DNA from 2 places in the Nocardioides aromaticivorans genome. Region 1 is predicted to be linked to the other one. Evidence: riboswitches for the same ligand, from Rfam matches in the RefSeq annotation. Region 1 holds a riboswitch; the other holds the start of a gene.
What was found. A riboswitch is a leader RNA that binds a small molecule or an ion and turns the genes downstream of it on or off. The one in region 1 is predicted to bind cobalamin.
Positions count from the first base shown of each region.

Region 2: another riboswitch for cobalamin. It lies ahead of BJ993_RS02980 (prenyltransferase/squalene oxidase repeat-containing protein); the one in region 1 lies ahead of BJ993_RS08960 (FecCD family ABC transporter permease).

Region 1 is NZ_JACBZM010000001.1:1,915,413-1,920,077, forward strand. Features, by position in the region: gene BJ993_RS08950 (hypothetical protein) at 15-215, shown strand; gene BJ993_RS08955 (hypothetical protein) at 169-846, opposite strand; cobalamin riboswitch at 1,036-1,214, shown strand; gene BJ993_RS08960 (FecCD family ABC transporter permease) at 1,310-2,326, shown strand; gene BJ993_RS08965 (ABC transporter ATP-binding protein) at 2,323-3,132, shown strand; gene BJ993_RS08970 (ABC transporter substrate-binding protein) at 3,132-4,151, shown strand; gene BJ993_RS08975 (DUF2238 domain-containing protein) at 4,260-4,665, shown strand, end outside.
Region 2 is NZ_JACBZM010000001.1:633,207-637,871, reverse strand. Features, by position in the region: gene BJ993_RS02995 (hypothetical protein) at 1-845, opposite strand, end outside; gene BJ993_RS02990 (SH3 domain-containing protein) at 883-1,467, opposite strand; gene BJ993_RS02985 (HNH endonuclease signature motif containing protein) at 1,914-3,206, shown strand; cobalamin riboswitch at 3,295-3,420, shown strand; gene BJ993_RS02980 (prenyltransferase/squalene oxidase repeat-containing protein) at 3,494-4,665, shown strand, end outside.

The DNA.
Region 1 (4,665 bases):
CGATGAGCGACCTGATGCAGCTTGTGCCGATCTTCACCTTCATGCTGATCCCGGTGTGGATCCCGCTCGTCGCGGCTGCGTTCGGGATGGTGTCGGACGCGATCAAGGCGCCGGCGAAGGCCGTCACGCACCACGGCGCGGCGCGTCCCGCCCCTCGCCACGCGGGCGTCAGCCCCGTCGGTCCTCGGGTCCTCGCGGAAGGAACTGCTCGGTGAGCATCGGCCACGCGTGGTCGATGAGCTCCTCCATGTCGAGGTAGGTCGCCCGCTTCACGTAGGGCTTGGCCAACTCGGTGTCGATCACCTTGAGCACGAAGCGGCGCAGCTCGGCGTCCAAGCCGGTCATCTTCCGCAGGATCGCCCCGCGCCGGGTGTCGGTCTTCAGCTCGAGCCCGATCTGGTTCTCACTCGGCGTGAGCAGCTCGAGGCGGAGCTTCAACGGGTCCTCGGTGTGCACCACCAGGACCAGCGGGATCACGACCTCGGCGTTGAAGTTCAGCTTGTCCAGCGGCAGGTCGAGCTGGAAGACCACGCTGATCGGCAGGTCGATCGCGTAGGTCAGCAGCTCGGCCGGCACCTCCTCGCCCGACGTCGGGCCGAAGGTGCCGGTGAAGCTCACGCTGGCGAAGGCCCGGCCCGGGCCCGCACCGATCGGCCCGAGCGAGATCTGGTCGCCCAGGACCGCGTCGATCGTGCGCAGGATCCGCTCCTTGTGGAGCACGCGGCGTACCCAGTGCACACCGAAGCGCTCGTACGACGCCGGTCCGGTCGCCTCCGGCTCCAGCTCCTGCAGCTCCGGGTCCGGCAGCTCCGCCACCGCATCCACCCCCGCCAGTGCGTCGACCACGGCTCCCCCTTGCTCGTTGTCACACCGCCCGGAGCCGGAAAGCCCCGTCAGCACTGACGATTCTCCTACATCCTGCCGCAGCGCGGGCGGCTGCCCATGGTTCCGGGCGCCCGGACCTGCCGGTGGGGGCGCAGGCCGGCCGCGTGTCGCCCGGGTCACACCGGCTTGGCGCGCCGCGTCGGCTGTGCGTACATTCCGACCCGAGCCAGTCACACCCCCGAGGTGAGGGAATCCGGTGAGAATCCGGAACTGTCGCGCAGCGGTGAGGGCGACGGACGAGGCACGCAGCCACTGGACCGAAGGGTCTGGGAAGGCGTCTCGTCCGATTGACCCCGAGTCCGAAGACCTGCTGGCTCGCCGTGGTCCCACCGAGCTTCGCGATTGAGCTCCCGACACTGAGCAGGTCCCACCCGTGCACCACCTCGATGCCGTCGAGCGACGCTCCGACGCGCGCCGCCTGCCCGTGCCCGTGCTGCTCGTCGTGCTGGTGCCCTCGGCCGGGGCGACCTTGCTCCTGTCGACCGCCCACGGAGCCGAGCCGCTGCCCCTCCACGTCGTCGTGGACGCGCTCCGCGTCCGGTTCGCCGGGGCGCCCGTGGACCCGGCGTACGACGCGATCGTCTGGGACATCCGGCTGCCCCGGACCATCCTCGCGTTCGTGGTCGGCGCCGGGCTCGCCCTCGCAGGCGCGGGGATCCAGACCCTCGTGCGCAACCCGCTCGCCGACCCCTACCTGCTCGGTGTGTCGTCGGGAGCGAGCGTCGGTGCGACGGCCGTGCTGACGATGGGCGTCCTCGCCGGCGCCGGACTGTGGGCCCTGTCCCTCGGCGCGCTGCTCGGCGCGCTCGCCGCCTCGGTGCTGGTGTTCGCCGTCGCGATGCTCCAGGGGGGCCTGACGCCGCTGCGGCTCGTGCTCACCGGGACGGTGCTGTCGGCGGCGTTCTCCTCACTCGCGAGCTTCATGGTCTTCCGCAGCGCCGAGCCGCAGACGGCGCAGTCCGTGCTGTTCTGGCTCCTGGGCTCGGTGTCCGGCGCCACCTGGGGCCAGCTGTGGCTGCCCGTGGCCGCGGTCGTCGCGGCCTTCGTCGTGCTGATGGCCGCCAGCGGATGGCTGGACGCCCTCGCCGTCGGACCCGACACCGCAGCGGCGCTCGGCGTGCCCGTGCGGGAGCTGCGCGTCGGCCTGTTCGTGCTGCTGTCGGTGCTGGTCGGCGTGCTCGTCGCGGTGGCCGGCGGGATCGGCTTCGTGGGCCTGGTCGTCCCCCACCTCGCCCGCCTGCTCGTCGGCCCGCGGCACCGCGCCGCGCTCCCGGTCGCGGTGCTGCTCGGCGGGGTGTTCCTGATGTGGGTGGACGTCGTCTCCCGCGTGGCCGTCCGCCCGACCGAGATCCCGCTCAGCGTCGTCACCGGACTGATCGGCGCGCCGGTGTTCCTCATCCTGCTGGGGCGCCGCAGCTACCGCTTCGGAGGAGAGTCGTGACCACGACCGGGCCGGCCCTGGCCACCCGGGACCTGGCCTGCGGCATCGGCCGCCGAACCGTGCTGACCGGCATCGACCTGGAGGTACGACGCGGTGAGGTCCTCGGCCTGATCGGGGCCAACGGGACGGGCAAGTCCACCTTGTTGCGGGTTCTCGCCGGGGTGCGGGCGCCGACGGCCGGCGAGGTCCGGCTCGGCGATGAGCCGCTGGCGTCGTACTCGGCGAGGGACCGGGCGCGGCGGATCGCCTTCGTCGCCCAGGAGGAGGCAGCCCCCTCCGACCTGCTCGTGGGGGAGCTCGTCGCCTTGGGCCGGCTGCCGCACGCGCGGTCCTGGGGCGGCGTCGACGACACGTCGCGCACCGCCGTCGACGAGGCGCTGCGGCTGGTCGGCCTGGAGCGTGCCGCCCGGGTGCCGCTCGACCAGCTCTCCGGGGGCGAGCGACGCCGGGCCGTCTTGGCGCGTGGCCTCGCCCAGCAGGCTCCGCTGCTGCTCCTCGACGAACCCACCAACCACCTCGACATCCGCCACCAGCTCGCCGTGATGAGGCTGGTCCGGCGGCTGAGCCGCGAGCACGGGCGGGCGGTCGTCCTCGCCCTCCACGACCTGGACCTCGCCGCCACCTTCTGCGACCGGATCGCAGTGCTCCACGACGGCACGCTCCTCGCGTGCGGCACCCCCGACGACGTCCTCACCCCGGACGTGCTCCACGACGCCTTCGGCGTCCTGGCCACCCGCGTGACCCACCCGCTGACCGGCCGGACGCACCTGCTGTTCAGCCACGACGAGAGAGAGACCCACCCGTGATGCCCCAGCCCCCGCGCGGCCGGTACCGCCGCTGCGTCGTCCTCGCCACCACCGCCGCCCTGGCCCTGACCGCCTGCTCGGCCGGCGCCGACGGCGGCGCCGCGGACGGCGACCGGGCCACGGTCGAGAACTGCGCCCGGCAGGTCGACTTCCCCACGCCGGCGCAGCGGATGTTCGTCAACGACTCCAACCTGATCTCGATGGTCCTGGCGCTCGGCGCGCAGGACCAGGTCGCCGCCGTGTCCAGCATCGGCCGCGACGAGGCGGTCCTCACCGAGCACTACGGCGACGTCGTCGCCGATCTCCACCAGGTCTCCGACGACTACCCGAGCCTGGAGACGGTCGTGGCGGCGCGGCCCGACGTGATGGTCGCCGGCTGGAACTACGGGTACGACGAGACGAAGCAGCTCACGCCCGACTCCCTCGCCCAGCGCGACATCGCGGCCTACGTCCTCACGGAGTCCTGCCGCCAGGCCGACGGCGCCGCCCGCGGCATCGTCGACCCCTGGACCGCGCTCCGCGCCGACCTGACCAACCTCGGCACGATCACGGGCCACGAAGACCGGGCCGCCGCGGTGGTCGCCGACCTGGACGAGCGGCTCGATGCCCTCGCCGCCGCGCCGGCACCCGCGAGCGAGCCCGTCCTCTTCGTCTTCGACAGTGGGGAGAAGGCCGTCTTCACCTCCGGCGCGTTCGGCGCCCCGCAGGCGATCATCGAGGCGGCCGGCGGCGCGAACGCCACCGCCGACGTCCGGGACACCTGGGTCGAGGTCTCGTGGGAGAAGCTCGCGTCCTCGCGACCGGACGCGTTCGTCTTCGTCGACTACCCCGGCCAGACCTTCGAGCAGAAGGTCGCGGTGCTGAGGGCGAACCCGGCCACCCGTGACCTGCCGGCCGTCAGGGAGGGACGCTTCCTCAACCTCCCGTACGCGATGTGGACCAGCGGTCCGCTGAACGTCGATGCGGCCGAGGACGTGCGGACGGCCCTGGAGAAGTGGGGGCTCACACCCGCGCGCTGAGCGGGCGGCCACCAGCGGCAGGGGTGACCCATCCGACACCGCGGCGGAGGAGGTCGGCGCGCGAGCGCATGTGAGGATGGGGGCTTCCCGACGACAGGAGCCCCCCGGATGACCGAGGCCGTGGCCGTGCGGTACCCGACGCCCACCCTCGTCCGGACCGCCGACGGCACCGCCAAGGGACTCCTCGTCCTCCTGCTGGTGCTCGCGGTCGTCGACCCCGACGGGAGCCACCTGCGCGACAAGGCGGCCGAGGCGCGCGCGATCGGCTACCCGCTGGTGTCCTTCACCGTGCCGGCGATCTGGCTGCTCTTCTGGAAGGACCGTGCGTCCTTCCCGTGGCTGGCCGACCTGCTGGTGACGCTCACCTGCTTCACGGACATCCTCGGCAACCGGATGGACCTCTACGACACCGTCGTCTGGTTCGACGACCTCATGCACTTCGCCAACACCGGCCTGATCGCGGCGGCCGTCATCCTGCTGACGCTGCACCGCAGCGCACCGCTGTACCGGGTCG
Region 2 (4,665 bases), 1.3 Mb from region 1:
TCGACGGGCGTCGGCCGGTGCGGAGCCGGGGCCAGGCGCACCCGGTGGAACCAGCCGATGCCGATCCCGTCGGCTGGCGCCGCCGCGCAGCCGGAGGGGGCGTCACGCAGGACCGGCCGGACGTCGACCGCCAGGCCCGCCCAGACCAGGCCCTCGCGCCCCTCGTGCGTGGCGATCTCCTGCAGGGTGGCGACGTCGCGGCCCCGGGCGAGGACGCACGGCTGCCCGGTCGCGGTCCAGCCCTGCGCGAGCCGGGCCAGTGGGGTGAGCGGCCATGCCCGGCCCGGTTCGGTGACGGGGGAGAGGACGACGGTGACGGTGGACGGGCGGTAGGCGGCGGGAGTCGCGGCCGCGGCCAGGTCGTCCAGGGTCTCCAGCGCCGCGGCGAGGCGGTCCCAGTCCGGGTCGTCGACCTCGTCGTCGTGCCCGAAGCCGTAGACGCTGATCGACGCCGGACGCTCGCCGAGCGTCGAGAGGACCGACGTCGTCGGCTGGTCCGTCCAGTCGCTCTCCGCGTAGTCGGCCTGCCGCATCGACACCGGCGCGAAGGCCTCGCGCACCTGGGCCAGGCCGTCCCCGGACAGGGTGGCGGTGGCGACGCCGAGGCCGTCGTCCGTGCGGAGGAAGACCGTGCCGTCCGCGCGGACCTCGACGTCGGGGACTCCCGGGGCGGGGGAGCCCTCGCCGCCGGTGGAGCTGACGGAGACGAGGACGTCGGGGGCGTGGCTCGCGATGGTGGCCGGCGTTGCCGTCGTACCGGTGGGGGCGGGGGCTCCGTCGTCGGCGCAGCCGGTGAGGGCGGCGAGCAGCAGGGTCCCGAGAGCCGCGGCGGCGTGTCGTCGCATGGTGGTCCGACGCGCCGCCGCGCCCACGGGTTCCCGGTCAGCCGACGAGGCGCAGGTTGGTCACCGAGATCCAGCCCCGGTTGCCGCTCGCCGTGGCGACGGCCACCCACGTGCGGTTGCCGTCGACGGCCTGCCCGGTGCGGGTGATCCAGCGCGTGTTCAGCTCCGTGCCGCGCGCCAGCGAGCCGATCGCGCGGTCCAGCGTGCTCGGCCCCTGGCGGATGTTCGTGCCCACCTTGACCTCGTAGGCCCAGTCACCGGCCGTGCAACCGAGCGGCGCGGCACCGACATTGCGCACGTAGCGCGCCGACACCCAGGCGTTGCGCCCGTGGATCTTGTACCAGCGCTGGTTCCGGTCGACGACGGTCCCGTTGAGCTGGCAGTCGAGGACCAGCACGGCGCCTCGCCGGATGGCGGTGCCCGAGCGCGGGACGTGCGTGCTGGGCGCCACGCGCTGGGTGAGCCCGGTCGCCGAGGTCACGACGCCCGTGTACGTCGGCGCCGCGGCGTGCGTGGTGACGTCGGCCAGCGCCGGCCCGGCCGGTGCGGCCAAGCCGAGGGCGGTGCCGGCTGCGACGAGCAGCCCGGCGAGTGTGGAGCGGGTGAGGGTGAGGCGCTTCATGGTTCGACCTTTCCGAGAAGGAGTGCTGCTGGAGGAGACGCCGGCTCCGCCCGGAAAGTTGCGAGACGCCTCCGGTGGTCGAGGAGGTCGCGCAGCGACCTCGGTGGTCGAGGAGGTCGCGCAGCGACCGTCTCGAGACCCCTGGCTCCGGTGCACCCGCTGTGCCCCCTCCGCTGGTTGAGGTGCGAGGCGCGCCAGCGCCGAGCCTCGAAACCTCTTGCTCCGGTGCACCTGCTGTGCCCTGCGGTATGCCTGTGGTCGGGTCTTCAAGCGCAGCGACGAGGAGGCTGGGCGCGGGGCTCGGTTGCGCGGTCGGGTGCGGTCCGGCGGCCTCGTGTTCGCTCGTTGCGCCACTTGTTCTGCACACCCCGTCGAGGGACTTTCCCCTGTCCACAGGCGGGTTTCCGTCGCTTCGTTGTGTCGGAGGTCGATGGGAGAATCCAGTCATGGATCTCGGAATCAGCGGCACCGCGACAGCTGTCTCGACAGCGTCGCTGCTGTCCGAGATCCGTGACGGTGTCGACCTCCGCGACGCCCTCATCGTCCGCGAGTGGCAGGCCATCACGTCGTGGGCCGAGGCCAACATCGTCGACAGTCCCGAGGGCGCCGCGACCCTGACGGAGGGCTACCTCGACACGGGTGTCCCGATCGCCGGCCCGGGTGCCCCGCTCGTGTCGGAGTTCCAGCTGATGGAGCTGATCGCGGTGCTTGGCAGGTCGCCGGATGGTGGGCGGTCGTATGTGGGTCAGGTGATCGAGTGCGCCTGGCGCCTCCCCCTCTTGTACGCCGCGGTGGTGGACGGCCGGGTTGCGCCGTGGCGGGCCCAGCGCATCGCTGACCTGACGAGGTCGCTGCCGGCAGAAGCAGCGGAGTTCGTGGACCGGCACCTCAACGCCGCCGTCGGCGGCGTCGGCTGGGCCCAGCTCGAACGCCTCGTGACCGAGGCGATCCTCCGGTTCGACCCCGAACGCGCCGAGGCCGAACGCCAGGCCGCGAACGAGCACCGTCACTGCAACATCACCGACACCGATGAGCACGGCGGCGTGCACCTCGACGCCTACCTCGATGCGGCCGACGGCCACGACTTCAACCAAGCCGTCGCCCGCGAAGCAGCACTGCGAGGCCAGCTCGGCGACACCGACTCCCTCGACGTCCGGCGGGCGAAGGCCGTGGGTGCGATCGCCCGCCGTGACCTCGCCCTCGACCTGCTGATCGCCGACGAGACGACTGGCGAGGTCATCGCCCAAGCTCCCGGCCGGCGGGTGGAGCTGAACGTCCACATCACCGACACCGCCTTCACCGGCGACAACAACGTCGGGCGGTGTGAGGAGACCAGGTCACCCGTCCACGTCACCCAGGTCAAGGAGTGGCTGCAGGTCCCGGGCACGACCGTCATCGTGCGACCGGTCATCAACCTGGCCGACTGCGTTCCGGTCGACTCCTACGAGATCCCCGACCGCCACCAGCGACGAGTCCGGCTCCGCGACCACACCTGCCGGTTCCCGAACTGTCCCCAACAGGCGGTCCGCTGCGACCTCGACCACGCCAAGCCCCACGGCGGGGGCGGCAAGACCTGCCCGTGCAACCTCGTCCCACTCTGCCGCAGGCACCACCGCGCCAAGACCCACAGCCAATGGCGCTACCTCGTCATCGCGCCGGGCCACTACCTGTGGACCAGCCCCCACGGCCACCACTTCCACGTCGGCCCCGCCGGCACAACACCACTCGACGGCTACTGACCACCAAGCCCCACACCCCGCCCTCCGGCGGGGCCAGCGGCATGTCCGGAGGTTCGTCGAGGCGGCCGATCGGTCGCAGAGAGGTATCCTGCGGTCGATAGTTCACAGTCCACGTCCGTGGTGGGGGAAGCCGGTCGAAGTCCGGCGCTGACCCGCAACCGTAGGCCGCCTCGGGGTGGCGAGCCGGAGCACCTGCTGCGCACGTCCTGACACGAATCGCTGTCGTGGAGAGCAGCGGGATGTCGGCTCGACCGCCTCCCGCCTGCGTGCAGCGGGAAGGAAACAGCATGCTCGCGAGCACCGGAAGTCGCGTCGGCGGCGCATTCGCCGTCAGCGTCCTGGCCGCGTCGTCATTCCTCATCGCCCCGCAGGCGCACGCAGCCACGGCGGCCCCGGTCGGCGACGGCGCTACGTGGCTGATCAGCCAGCTGACCAGCGGCATCGTGCACAACGATCAGTACGACAGTCAGGACTACAGCACGAGCATTGACATCGCGCTTGCCCTGGCGGTCGTCGGCGACCACGACGCGGACGTCGCCGCCATCAGGGATGCGGTCGCCGGCGAGATCGAGGGCTACATCACGGGTGATGCCTTCGGTGACACGGGAAGCACCTATGCCGGACCGGTCGCCAAGAGCGCCTACTTCGCGCAGACCACCGGCGGCGATGCGACGAGCTTCGGCGGCGTCAACCTGATCACGCGCCTCGAGACGCAGGTCGACGACACGACCGGCGCGGCCAATGACACATCGACCTTTGGCAACTACGCCAACACGATCTCCCAGACCTTCGCCGCCAAGACGCTCGCTACGGCCAGCAGCCCCGAGGCAGAGAAGGCAACCGATTGGCTGCTGGCTCACCAGTGCGAGGGCGGTGGGTTCGCACTCGACATCGGGCAGGAAGAGGGAAGCTGCCCGGGCAATGATGCGGCCGACCCCGATGTCACGTCCTTCTTCCTCATCGTCTTCGGCGAGGACGTCGCGAACGCCACTCCGCGGGTCGCACGTGCTGTCGGCAAGGCGGAGGCATGGCTTCTGTCGCGCCAGAAGACGGACGGCTCGTTCAACGGCGGTGCCTCGACCGCTTCTTCCAACACCAACAGCACCGGCCTTGCCGGATGGGCGCTCGGCGAGCTAGGTGACGTCGACGCTGCGACCAACGCCGCGATCTGGCTGCGCCGCCACCAGGTGCAGACGGTGACGGGATGCACGGACCAGCTCGCGACCCAGGTTGGTGCGATCGCCTACGACGACGCCGCGCTGGCGGGCGGGCGGACGGCTGGTATCCCCATCGATAAGCAGTACCAGTGGCGACTCGGGTCGGCCCAGGCCCTCCCGGCCCTCACGTGGGCGCCGACGTCCGCCAGCACCCCGACCCTCACTGGTCCGACGACGTACGTCCAGACCGGCGGCCGCGCCACCGTCAAGGCAACGGGCCTGACTCCCGGTTCCTGGGTGTG